Regions from separate parts of the Mesorhizobium sp. M1E.F.Ca.ET.041.01.1.1 genome, predicted to be linked through region 2. Evidence: riboswitches for the same ligand, from Rfam matches in the RefSeq annotation. Region 2 holds a riboswitch; the other holds the start of a gene.
What was found. A riboswitch is a leader RNA that binds a small molecule or an ion and turns the genes downstream of it on or off. The one in region 2 is predicted to bind cobalamin.
Positions count from the first base shown of each region.

Region 1: another riboswitch for cobalamin. It lies ahead of bluB (5,6-dimethylbenzimidazole synthase); the one in region 2 lies ahead of EOA38_RS14910 (co-chaperone GroES).

Region 1 is NZ_RZSL01000320.1:277-6,693, reverse strand. Features, by position in the region: gene dxs (1-deoxy-D-xylulose-5-phosphate synthase) at 1-1,515, opposite strand, end outside; gene EOA38_RS23020 (pirin family protein) at 1,748-2,668, opposite strand; gene EOA38_RS23015 (DUF2277 domain-containing protein) at 2,677-2,943, opposite strand; gene EOA38_RS23010 (exodeoxyribonuclease VII small subunit) at 2,967-3,218, opposite strand; gene EOA38_RS23005 (histone deacetylase family protein) at 3,222-4,148, opposite strand; cobalamin riboswitch at 4,264-4,442, shown strand; gene bluB (5,6-dimethylbenzimidazole synthase) at 4,483-5,214, shown strand; gene EOA38_RS22995 (hypothetical protein) at 5,247-6,227, opposite strand.
Region 2 is NZ_RZSL01000152.1:411-6,537, reverse strand. Features, by position in the region: gene EOA38_RS39190 (hypothetical protein) at 1-87, shown strand, start outside; gene metH (methionine synthase) at 360-4,169, shown strand; cobalamin riboswitch at 4,244-4,530, shown strand; gene EOA38_RS14910 (co-chaperone GroES) at 4,529-4,846, shown strand; partial or broken gene groL (chaperonin GroEL) at 4,952-6,127, shown strand, end outside.

The sequences.
Region 1 (6,417 bases), on a different contig from region 2:
CCCTTCCTTCAGGATCCGTCCCTTGCCGATTTCGAGCACCGAGCCGCGCTCCGGCATGTCGACGCCGACGCCGTTGCCGCGCGGATAGCGGAAAGCGATCGGGCCGCCGTCATAAGAAGCGGCGGTGCGCACCATGTGGCGCAGTTCCGCTTCGTCGGCGGCGGCCATGACGACGAAGCCGGGCAGAGAAGCCAGGAAGGTCGTGTCGAAGGCGCCGCAATGGGTGGCGCCGTCGGCGCCGACGAAGCCGGCGCGGTCGATCGGGAAGCGCACCGGCAGTTTCTGGATCGCCACGTCATGCACGACCTGGTCGTAGGCGCGCTGCAGGAAGGTTGAATAGATGGCAGCGAAGGGCTTGTAGCCCTCGGTGGCCAAGCCGGCGGCGAAGGTCACCGCATGCTGCTCGGCGATGCCGACATCGAAGGTTCTGGCCGGGAACACCTCGCCGAAGAGGTCGAGGCCGGTGCCGCTCGGCATGGCGGCGGTGATCGCCACGATGCGGTCGTCCTCGCGGGCCTCCTGGATCAGGCTTTCGGCGAAGACCTTGGTGTAGCTCGGCGCGTTGGCCGGCGCCTTGGCCTGCGCGCCGGTGATGACGTCGAACTTGTTGACGCCGTGATATTTGTCGGCGGCGGCTTCCGCCGGCGCGTAGCCCTTGCCCTTCTGGGTCACGACATGGATCAGCACCGGGCCGTCGGCATTGTCGCGAACATTCTTCAGCACCGGGATCAGATGCTCCAGATTGTGTCCGTCGATCGGGCCGATGTGGAAAAATCCCATCTCCTCGAACAGCGTGCCGCCGGTGACGTAACCGCGCGCGTGCTCGACCGCCCGGGTGATGGCACTGTCGGCGCGCTTGCCGAAATAGGAGGTCAGCTTCTTGCCGAAATCGCGCAGGCCGAGATAGGTCTTGCCGGAGGCGAGCCTCGCCAGATAGGCGCTCATCGCGCCGGTCGGCGGGGCGATCGACATGTCGTTGTCGTTGAGGATGACGATCAGACGGGCGTCGAGCGCACCGGCGTTGTTCATCGCCTCATAGGCCATGCCGGCCGACATCGCTCCGTCGCCAATCACCGCGATGACATTGTTGCGGCCGCCCGACAGATCGCGGCCCATGGCCATGCCGAGACCGGCGGAAATCGAGGTCGAGGAGTGTGCGGCGCCGAAGGGGTCGTATTCGCTCTCGGCTCGCCGCGTAAAGCCGGAGAGGCCACCCTCCTGGCGCAGCGTGCGGATGCGGTCGCGGCGGCCGGTCAGGATCTTGTGCGGATAGGCCTGGTGGCCGACATCCCAGATCAGCCGGTCTTCCGGCGTGTTGAAGACATAGTGCAGCGCAACCGTCAGCTCGACGACGCCAAGGCCGGCGCCGAGATGGCCGCCGGTGTGCGAAACGGCGTCGATCAGTTCGGCGCGCAGCTCGGTCGCCAGCTGCGGCAGCTCGCTTTCGTCGAGCGCCCGCAAATCCGCGGGAATGCGGACCTTGTCGAGAAGTGGCGTATCGGGCTTCGGGTTCACTCTTTGGCGGCCTGCTGAGATCTTAACCTTGCATCAGAGCGGTTAACCGTTTCACGGGACCGCTCTGTCTTTTCTGTTTCACGCAATTCCGGACGGAAAACCGTTTCACATTTTTCCTGGAATTGCTCCAACTTTCACAAATATGCGCGTTGATCATGCGCGAAATATGCCGCTGGCGAGCGAATGTAAATGCGTGTCAGTGACGCGGTTGGCGCAGGATGTCCATCCAGTTCTAACCTTCCGGCAACGGGATGAATTCTTCCTCATCGCCAGGAACGATATCGAAGCGGCCTGTCTTCCATTCTTCCTTGGCCTGCTCGATGCGTTCTTTCGAGGACGAAACGAAATTCCACCATATATAACGCTTGGAGCCCAGCGACGCTCCACCGAACAGCATGAAATGCGCGCCCCGTTCGGACGAAACGACGATCTCCTCGCCCGGTTTGAACACCAGAAGCCGCTCGGCCGGAAAATGATCGCCGGCAATCGAGACCTCGCCCTCCAGCGTATAGATGGCGCGTTCCTCGGCATCGGCGGGGATTTTCACGCTGGCGCCCGCCGCCAGCCGCAGATCGGCATAAAGCGTGTCCGATGCGGTCGCGACCGGCGAGCGCAGCCCGGAAAATTCGCCGATGACGACGCGGCCGCTGACGCCTTCGGCGTCGATCTCGGGCAGGCGGATCACCGATGTGTTGGCGAAGACCGGGGCGATCTCCTCCTTGCCGTCGGGCAAGGCGAGCCAGGTCTGCAAGCCGGAGACCGACATCGGCGCGCCGCGCAGCTCTTCCGGCGTGCGCTCGGAGTGGACGATGCCGCGGCCGGCGGTCATCAGGTTCACATCGCCTGGCGCGATCACCATTTCGGTGCCGAGCGAGTCGCGGTGCCGGATCTTGCCGTCGAACAGATAGGTGACGGTGGAAAGCCCGATATGCGGATGCGGGCGCACGTCGATCGCATGGCCGGCGCGCAGGATGGCCGGCCCCATGCGGTCGAAGAAGATGAACGGTCCGACCAGCCTGCGTTTTGCGGTCGGCAAGGCGCGGCGGACCTCGAAGCCGCCGATGTCCTTGGCGTTGGGGATCACCATCAATTCGATCTGGTCGCAGGCGAAGGCGTCGCCGGCCTCGGGATCGTTGCCTGGAAAGAAGCTCATGGCAGGTCTCAGGCGAAGCGGAGCGCGGATCTGGCTTTCGCCTTGGCCGCCTCTTCCTCGCGATTGCGCGGATGCTGGGTGGTTTCCATCGAATCGAGCAGTTCGCGCGCCGCGGCGGCAATCGCCTCGACGGCATGGTGGAAGGCGTGCTCGTTGCGCTTGGAGGGCTTGGTCGAGCCGCTCAGCTTGCGCACGAACTGCAGGGCTGCATCATGGACCTCGTCGTCGGTTGCCGGCGGTTCGAAGTTGAACAGGGTCTTGATGTTTCGGCACATGCTTGAACTCCTTGCAACACACCTTACTCGGCGTCGAGCGGCTCCGTTCCAACCGGCTTGCCGTCGCGCGAAAGCCTGATCTTCTCGACTTTGTCCTCGGCCGCCTTGAGCAACCGGTCGCAATGCGCCTTCAGCGCCTCGCCGCGCTCGTAGATCCGGATGGACTGGTCGAGCGGGACGTCGCCGCGCTCCAGATCATCGACGATCTTCTCCAGCGCGTCGAGCGCCTGTTCGAAGCTCATCGTTTTGACGTCTTGGTTAGCTTCATCAGCCATCATTTATCCTTTCATCAGCCGCCCGACATGGGCGGCGACCGAAAATGCCAGTCCCTGCAGATCGTAGCCGCCCTCCAGCAGGCTGACGAGCCGGTTGCCGCTATGGCGCCCGGCGCGCTCCATCAACTGGCCGGTTGCCCAATCGAAATCGTCCTCGGTCAGGTTGATCTCGGCGAGCGGATCGCGATGGTGCGCATCGAAGCCGGCGGAAATGATGATCAGGTCCGGCGCGAACGCGTCGATCGACGGCAGCACGCGCGAAAGGAAGGCGTCGCGGAACAGCTCGCTGCCGGTGCGGGGTGCCAGCGGCGCGTTGACGATGTTGCCGGCGCCGGTTTCGCTTTTCGCGCCGGTGCCCGGATAGAGCGGCATCTGGTGCGTCGAGCAATAAAGCACCGACGGATCGTCCCAGAAGATGTCCTGCGTGCCGTTGCCGTGGTGGACGTCCCAATCGACGATGGCGACGCGCTCGGCCTGATGCTTCTTCTGTGCATGACGGGCGGCGATCGCCGCGGTGTTGAACAGGCAAAAGCCCATCGCGGTGGTCTTTTCGGCGTGGTGGCCGGGCGGGCGCGCGGCGACGAAGGCATTGGCGGCGCGGCCTTCGAAGACATCGTCTATCGCCGCGTTGGCGGCACCGATCGCCGTCACCGCGGCCTGCCAGCTCTTCGGGCTGGCGCTGGTGTCGGCGTCGATGGAGACGATACCGCTTGCGGGAATGGCCGCGCGGATGCGGGCAACAAAATCTTCCGGATGCGCGTAGAGGATGGTCGCCTCGTCGCCTTCCGGCGCCTTGACGCGGTCGAGAGCCGAAAAAGCCTCGTCATCCAGCACGCGCTCGATGGCGCGCAAACGGTCCGGCCTTTCAGGGTGGCCGGGCGGCGTGAGGTGTTCCAAGAATACCGGATGGGTGTAGAGACGGGTGGTCATGGCGCCTAATCTAGGCACGCGTGGCCCGGATGACCATGTTTGATGGCCGAATGGCTGGGGAAAATTGCGCCCGATAGTGTCGCTGGCGGCATTGGCGCGGCCTCTGCTTCGCGATAAGGTCGGACTGCTGCCTGGTGCCCGCGAGGCGGGAGAATCGGGAACACGGTTGAACTCCGTGGCGTGCCCAACGCTGTGAGGGGGACCGCGCCGGCAAAAGCCACTGTCCTAGACGGGAAGGCGCCGGACGTGGGTCGATCCCGAGCCAGAAGACCGGCCCGGCAGACATGGTCTTCCGCATGGTCAGGCGGAGGACTGCTGTCGCAAGGGACAAGCGATGCAGGCACAAGCGGCCGCCATGGGCGGCGATGACTTTGACCAATTGGCGCGCGATGCCGTCTATCGGGCGATGTTCACCCGGCGCGACGTGCGCAGCCATTTCGTTGCCGACGGTATCGACGATGCCGTTCTGGCGCGGCTGCTGACGGCCGCCCATCACGCGCCGTCGGTCGGCTACATGCAGCCCTGGAATTTCATCGTTATCCGCGATGTGACAAGGCGGCGGCAGGTGCGCGACCTGTTCCTTGCCGCGCGCGAGCAGGAATTGCCGGCGATCGAGGCGGAGCGGCAGGCGCTCTACCGCAAGCTGAAGCTCGAGGGCATCTGCGAAAGCGCGCTCAATCTCTGCATCACCTGCGACCGGCAGCGTTCAAGGAACTCGCCGCTCGGGCGCTGGCACAACCCGGAAATGGACCTCTACAGCACCGTCTGCGCGGTGCAGAACTTCTGGCTGGCGGCGCGGGCGGAAGGTGTCGGCGTCGGCTGGGTGAGCATCATCGAAACGGACGCGCTGAAGCGGCTCCTGTCGATCCCCGAGCACGTCACGCCGGTTGCCTATCTCTGCGTCGGCCGTGTTTCGGAATTCGCGCCGAGGCCGGACCTCGAGGCGCATGGCTGGGGCAAGCGCCTGCCGCTGGCCGAGCTGGTGATGAGCGAGACCTTTTGCGGCGCCGGCGAGGCGCCGCTCAAGTCGGCGATTGCCCGCCTCGGAGAGCAGCCGAAGCCGTGATCGGGCTGCCGTCGTGATCAAGGGGCTGCCGATCAAGCAGCCCGGGGCGAATCCCAGCGCGAGCCGCCGAAGGAGCCGAGCGCCTTGTCGCGAAGCTCTCTGAATTTCGATGACGCTTCGGCCAGCCGCTGATCCCATTCCGGGTTCGGAACCTGGCCTTCGATGGCGTCGAAATAGACCTGCATCAGCGAGACGATGGCGAAGGGTTCGATGAAGGCCGCCTTGAAGGCCCAGGCAAAGACGATTGCCAGCACGAAGGCCCAGCCGGCAAGCTGGCCCGGCATGACCCACAGGATCGCGCCTGCCGGCGCCAGCATCAAAAGAAAGATGACGAAGGACACGCCCCACATGATCACCGCCAGCCAGACGGCGTTCTTGACCATGTGCTTGCCGTTCTGCGCGTAGAGCACGACGCCTTGCCTGGCGGTTTCGAACGGAGAGTTCGAATTGATGCGGATGTTGTAGCCGAGGATGATCTCGTCGACATAGGTCAGCGACAGGCGGATGACGGTGTTGATGAAGCTGACGAGGCCGTTCAAGCCCGGAATGGGCAAGAACGCCGCGATGCCGCCGATCAGGCCGGTGATGGCGCGGATGGCGCCCTTCACCAATTGGTCGACGACGAAAAGAATGTTGGCCTCGGCGAAGCGCTGGGTCACCACTTCCTTCGCATAGGCGATCTGGCGCTGGCCGTCGGGGACGTCGTGGCCATCGATCAGGTGGACCATGACGGCGATGTGACCGGCCTTGAGCACATAGAGGATATATTCGCGGATCCAGTAGACGGCGATCGAGACGACGCCGAAGCCGACAACCCCGCCCCACAAGGCAAAGGACATCGGTCCATCGGGATCGGTGGAGATGTGGCCGACACCGTAGCCGACGCTGGCGCCGGTGCCGGTCGCCATGATGTAGGCCAACGTGATGCCGAAATAGACGATCATGCGAAAGACGATGAACGGCCATGTCCGCATCATGATGGACACCGACCGGCCGATGCTGAAGTCCCACATGGCCCCGACTCTCCCGCCTCGCGCATGACCCCGAAAATCGGAATCGATTTTCGGAAAGGATCATGCGGCATAGTCAAAGTGTTACAGCGTCCTTTGCGCGTTCGAAGAACGCGCGGCGCTGTAAGAGAATGGTCGAGGAGGATGCGCTCGCGCCTGTCATTGTCAATTGCGACGGCGCCGCGCCAGTCCC
Region 2 (6,127 bases):
GCCGATGCGCTGGGCATTGCCCATTTCGAGAGGAAACGCGCGCTGGCGGGACGTCCTTTGGCTGGCCGTTTCTCCAGATATTGCTAAAATAAGGCCGCTGCCGAACGGAAGGGATATCCCGATGAGCAGACATATCTTTGCCGTGCTGACCAATCCAGTGGAGGGACGCGAGGCAGAGTTCAATGCTCGCCCTTACCCTCTGACCTGACGAGCTCGATGCAATCGCGTTGCGGCGCTGCGTCTTACCCGCATCTAACTCCGGGAAGCTTTAGCGGTAACGGATTGCCTCGCCAAAGGCATGTTGACATAAAGATGTCTTTATGTGACTACTGGCTGAACAGTCGTTACAAGGACAAAGAATGTCGCAAAGTCCGTTCTCACTGGACGATCTGTTTGGTCCGGCCGGCGAGAAGCGAGACGGGTCGGAAATCCTGGCTACGCTTCAAGCTACTGCGCGCGAACGCATCCTGATCCTTGACGGTGCCATGGGCACCCAGATCCAGGGTCTTGGTTTCGACGAGGACCATTTCCGCGGCGACAGGTTCGTCGGTTGCGCCTGTCACCAGAAGGGCAACAACGATCTTTTGATCCTGAGCCAGCCCAAGGCGATCGAGGACATTCATTATCAGTACGCTATTGCCGGCGCGGACATCATCGAGACCAACACCTTCTCATCAACCTCCATAGCGCAGGCCGATTACGGCATGGAGAATGCCGTCTACGACCTCAATCGCGACGGCGCTCGGCTTGTCCGCCGTGCTTTGATCCGGGCACAACAGGAAGACGGCAAGCGGCGGTTTGTCGCCGGCGCTCTCGGGCCGACCAACCGCACCGCCTCGATGTCGCCGGATGTCAACAATCCCGGTTACCGCGCCGTGACTTTCGACAAATTGCGCTATGCCTATGGCGAGCAGCTGCGCGGGCTGCTCGATGGCGGCGCCGACATCATCCTGATCGAGACCATCTTCGACACGCTGAACGCCAAGGCGGCGATCTTCGCCTGCAACGAGATCTTTGTCGAAAAGGGCATTCATCTGCCGGTCATGATCTCCGGCACGATCACCGACCTGTCCGGCCGCACGCTCTCCGGCCAGACGCCGACGGCGCTCTGGCATTCGGTCCGTCACGCCAGCCCGTTCACGATCGGCCTCAATTGCGCGCTCGGCGCCAACGCCATGCGCGCGCATCTGGATGAGCTTTCGGGCGTAGCCGGCACCTTTGTCTGCGCCTATCCGAATGCCGGCCTGCCTAATGAATTCGGCCGGTATGACGAGAGCCCGGAATTCATGGCTGAACAGATCGAGGGTTTTGCGCGCGACGGATTGGTCAATGTCGTCGGCGGCTGCTGCGGCTCGACGCCGGACCATATCCGCGCCATCGCGGCGGCGGTGAAGAAATATCCGCCGCGCGCCATCCCGAAGATCGAGCCGAAGATGCGCCTGTCGGGCCTCGAGCCGTTCACGCTGACCGACGAGATTCCGTTCGTCAATGTCGGCGAGCGCACCAATGTCACGGGCTCCGCCAGGTTCAGGAAGCTGATCACGGCGGGCGACTATGTCGCCGCGCTCGATGTCGCGCGCGACCAGGTCGCCAACGGCGCCCAGATCATCGACATCAACATGGACGAGGGCCTGATCGATTCGAAGAAGGCGATGGTCGAATATCTCAACCTGATCGCGGCCGAGCCGGACATTGCCCGCGTTCCCGTGATGATCGACAGTTCCAAGTGGGAAGTCATCGAGGCCGGCCTGAAATGCGTCCAGGGCAAGCCGCTGGTCAACTCCATCTCCATGAAGGAAGGCGAGAAAGCGTTCCTGCATCATGCCAGGCTGGTGCGCGCCTATGGCGCTGCGGTGGTCGTCATGGCCTTCGACGAGGACGGCCAGGCCGACACCAGGGCGCGCAAGGTCGAGATCTGCACCCGCGCCTACAAGCTCCTGACTGAACAGGCAGGCTTCCCGTCCGAGGATATCGTCTTCGATCCGAACGTGTTCGCCATCGCCACCGGCATCGATGAACACAACAATTACGGTGTCGATTTCATCGACGCTGCGCGCGAGATCACCGCGACGCTTCCTCATGTCCATATTTCGGGCGGCGTGTCGAACCTCTCCTTTTCGTTCCGCGGCAACGAACCGGTGCGCGAGGCCATGCATGCCGTGTTCCTCTACCACGCCATCCAGGCGGGCATGGACATGGGCATCGTCAATGCCGGGCAGCTTGCCGTCTACGACACCATCGACCCGGAACTGCGCGAAGCCTGCGAGGATGTTGTCAACAACCGTGAGCCAAAGGGCGGCGGCACGGCGACCGAGCGCATGCTGGAACTCGCCGGACGCTTCAAGGGCACGGCGGGCAAGGAGGCGCAGGAACGCGTTCTCGCCTGGCGCGACTGGCCGGTCGAGCAGCGCATTTCGCACGCGCTGGTCAATGGCATCACCGAATTCATCGACGCGGACACGGACGACGCGCGGCGCGCCGCCGAGCGGCCGCTGCATGTCATCGAAGGCCCGCTGATGGCGGGCATGAATGTCGTCGGCGACCTGTTCGGCGCCGGCAAGATGTTCCTGCCGCAAGTGGTGAAGTCGGCCCGCGTGATGAAGCAGGCGGTGGCCGGCCTGCTGCCGCACATGGAGGCGGAGAAGCTGGCGAACGCCGCCAGCGGGATCGACAATGGCGAGCGCCAGACCGCCGGCAAGATCCTGATGGCGACGGTAAAGGGCGATGTCCACGACATCGGCAAGAACATCGTCGGCGTAGTCCTTGCCTGCAACAATTATGAGATCATCGATCTTGGCGTCATGGTGCCTGCGGCGAAGATCCTGCAGACGGCGCGTGAGCTAAAGGTCGACGTCATCGGCCTGTCCGGCCTGATCACGCCCTCGCTCGACGAGATGGCGCATATGGCGGCCGAGATGGAACGTGAAGGCTTCGACATTCCGCTGCTGATCGGCGGTGCGACGACCAGCCGCGTGCATACGGCGGTCAAGATCCATCCGCGCTATGCGAAAGGCCAGACGGTGTATGTCGCCGACGCCAGCCGCGCCGTCGGCGTGGTGTCGGCACTGCTGTCGAACGAGGCCAAGGCCGGCTATGTCGAGAACGTTCGCGCGGAGTACAAGAAGGTTGCCGACGCGCATGCGCGCAGCGAAGCCGACAAGCAGCGGCTGCCGCTCGCCAGGGCGCGGGCCAATGCCCACAAGGTCGACTGGACGGGCTACGAGCCGCCAAAACCGTCCTTCCTTGGCCTAAAGGTCTTCGAAGGCTGGGATCTGGCCGAGCTTGCCCGCTATATCGACTGGACGCCATTCTTCCAAACCTGGGAGTTGAAGGGCCGCTATCCCAAAATCCTCGACGACGAGGACCAGGGGCCGGCGGCACGCCAGCTCTTCGAGGACGCCCAGGCGATGCTGGCGAAGATCATCGCGGAAAAATGGTTTGCGCCCAAGGGCGTGATCGGCTTCTGGCCGGCCAATACCGCCGGCGACGATATCAGACTGTTCACGGATGAGGCCCGCTCGCACGAACTGGCGACATTCTTCACGCTGCGCCAGCAGCTGGCCAAGCGCGACGGCAAGGCCAATGTCGCATTGTCGGATTTCGTGGCGCCTGTGGACAGCGGCAAGGCCGACTATGTGGGCGGCTTCATAGTCACCGCGGGCATCGAGGAAGTGGCGATCGCCGAGCGCTTCGTGCGGGCCAACGACGACTATTCCTCGATCATGGTCAAGGCGCTGGCCGACCGTTTCGCCGAAGCCTTCGCAGAGCGCATGCACGAGAAGGTGCGCAAGGAGTTCTGGGGTTACGCGCCCGATGAGAACCTGGCCCCGGACGACCTGATCGGCGAACCCTATCGCGGCATCCGCCCGGCACCTGGCTATCCGGCGCAACCCGACCATACGGAAAAGGCGACGCTGTTTCGTCTGCTCGACGGCGAACGCAATGCGGCCGTCAGCCTGACCGAAAGCTTCGCCATGTGGCCCGGCTCCTCCGTCTCCGGCATCTACCTGTCGCATCCCGAAAGCTATTATTTCGGCGTCGCTAAGGTCGAGCGCGATCAGGTCGAGGACTATGCGCGGCGCAAGGCCATGCCGCTGGCGGAGGTCGAGCGCTGGCTTGGGCCGATCCTCAACTATGTGCCGGCGCGCTACGCCGAAGCGGCGGAGTAAGTCCCTATTACCGCCAGTCGTCCTTGCCCCTGACCGATCTCGCATTCCTGTGGACCGGTTTGGGCGATCGATGATTTGATCAGGGTGCTTAAGGTGCACGTTCGTCTCGCGGATGGGATAATTGGGAAGTCGGTGCCGGCGCTGCCCCCGCTACGGCAGCGGCGCTTTTCGTCTCCACAAGGACCACTGGGCCAAGGCCTGGGAAGCTGCCGAGATGGCGGAACTGTTTTTGATTACCCCTATCTCGATTTCCACTATTTTGGGGCGCTCGAGAATTAAGTTTGGCACTTCTATCTAACGAGTGCCAACCGGGCTATATATGGGCGTGGCCGCTATGCCGGCCTCAGAAAGAAGCTTCCATGAAATTCCGGCCACTCCAAGACCGCGTCGTCATCAGGCGCGCGGAAAGTGACACCAAATCCAAGGGCCGCATCATTGTTCCCGACAATGCCAAGGAAAAGCCGCAGGAAGGCGAAGTCATCGCCGTCGGCCAGGGCGCACGCGACGAAGACGGCGCGCTGGTCGCGCTCAAGGCCAAGGCGAGCCACCTGATCCTGTTCGGCAAATACTCGGGCACCGAGGTCAAGATCGACGGCGATGACCTTCTGATCATGAAGAAAGCCGACATCATGGGCATCATCTTCAACAAGACCGTGGCTGCCAAGAGGGCCGCCTGACGTGCGCGCCGCGCGTATTCACCGGACGCGCATAGGACGCTCCCGATTCTGAGTCTCCGGGCGACGCCGTCGGCGTCTTGCCGTCCCAACCGAACTGGAAAAATCATGCCCCCCAAGGAAATCAAATTCTCCACCGATGCCCGCGACCGCATGCTGCGCGGCGTCGAGCTTCTCAACAACGCCGTCAAGGTGACACTAGGCCCCAAGGGCCGCAATGTCGTCATCGACAAGGCCTATGGCGCGCCACGCATCACCAAGGACGGCGTCGCCGTCGCCAAGGAAATCGAGCTTGCCGACAAGTTCGAGAACATGGGCGCGCAAATGGTGCGCGAAGTGGCCTCGAAGACCAACGACCTTGCCGGTGACGGCACAACCACCGCCACGGTGCTGGCCGCATCGATCCTGCGCGAAGGCGCCAAGCTCGTCGCCGCCGGCATGAACCCGATGGACCTGAAGCGTGGCATCGACCAGGCCGTTGCCGCGGTGGTCAAGGAAGTCCAGGCGCGGTCCAAGAAGGTCAAATCGGCCGGTGAGATCGCGCAGGTCGGCACCATCGCCGCCAATGGCGATGCCACCGTCGGCGACATGATCGCCAAGGCGATGGACAAGGTCGGCAACGACGGCGTCATCACCGTCGAGGAAGCAAAGACCGCCGAGACCGAACTCGACGTCGTCGAAGGCATGCAGTTCGACCGCGGCTATCTCTCGCCCTATTTCGTCACCAATGCCGAGAAGATGCGCGCCGAGCTGGAGGACGCCTACGTCCTCATCCATGAAAAGAAGCTCGGCAATCTGCAAACGCTGCTGCCGATCCTCGAAGCCGTGGTGCAAAGTGGCAAGCCATTGTTGATCATCGCCGAGGATGTCGAGGGCGAGGCGCTGGCGACGCTCGTCGTCAACAAGCTGCGCGGCGGCCTCAAGGTCGCGGCCGTCAAGGCGCCTGGCTTCGGCGATCGCCGCAAGGCGATGCTGGAAGACATCGCCGTGCTCACCGCCGGCCAGATGATTTCCGAGGATCTCGGCATCAAACTGGAGAACATTGCCATTGACATGCTCGGCCGCGCCAAGCGCGTGCTGATCGAGAAGGACACGACCACGATCATAGACGGCGCCGGCAACAAGGCGACCATTCAGGCGCGCATACAGCAGATCAAAAGTCAGATCGAGGAAACCACTTCCGACTACGACAAGGAAAAGCTGCAGGAGCGACTGGCGAAGCTCGCCGGCGGCGTTGCGGTCATTCGCGTCGGCGGCGCCACCGAGTCCGAAGTCAAGGAAAAG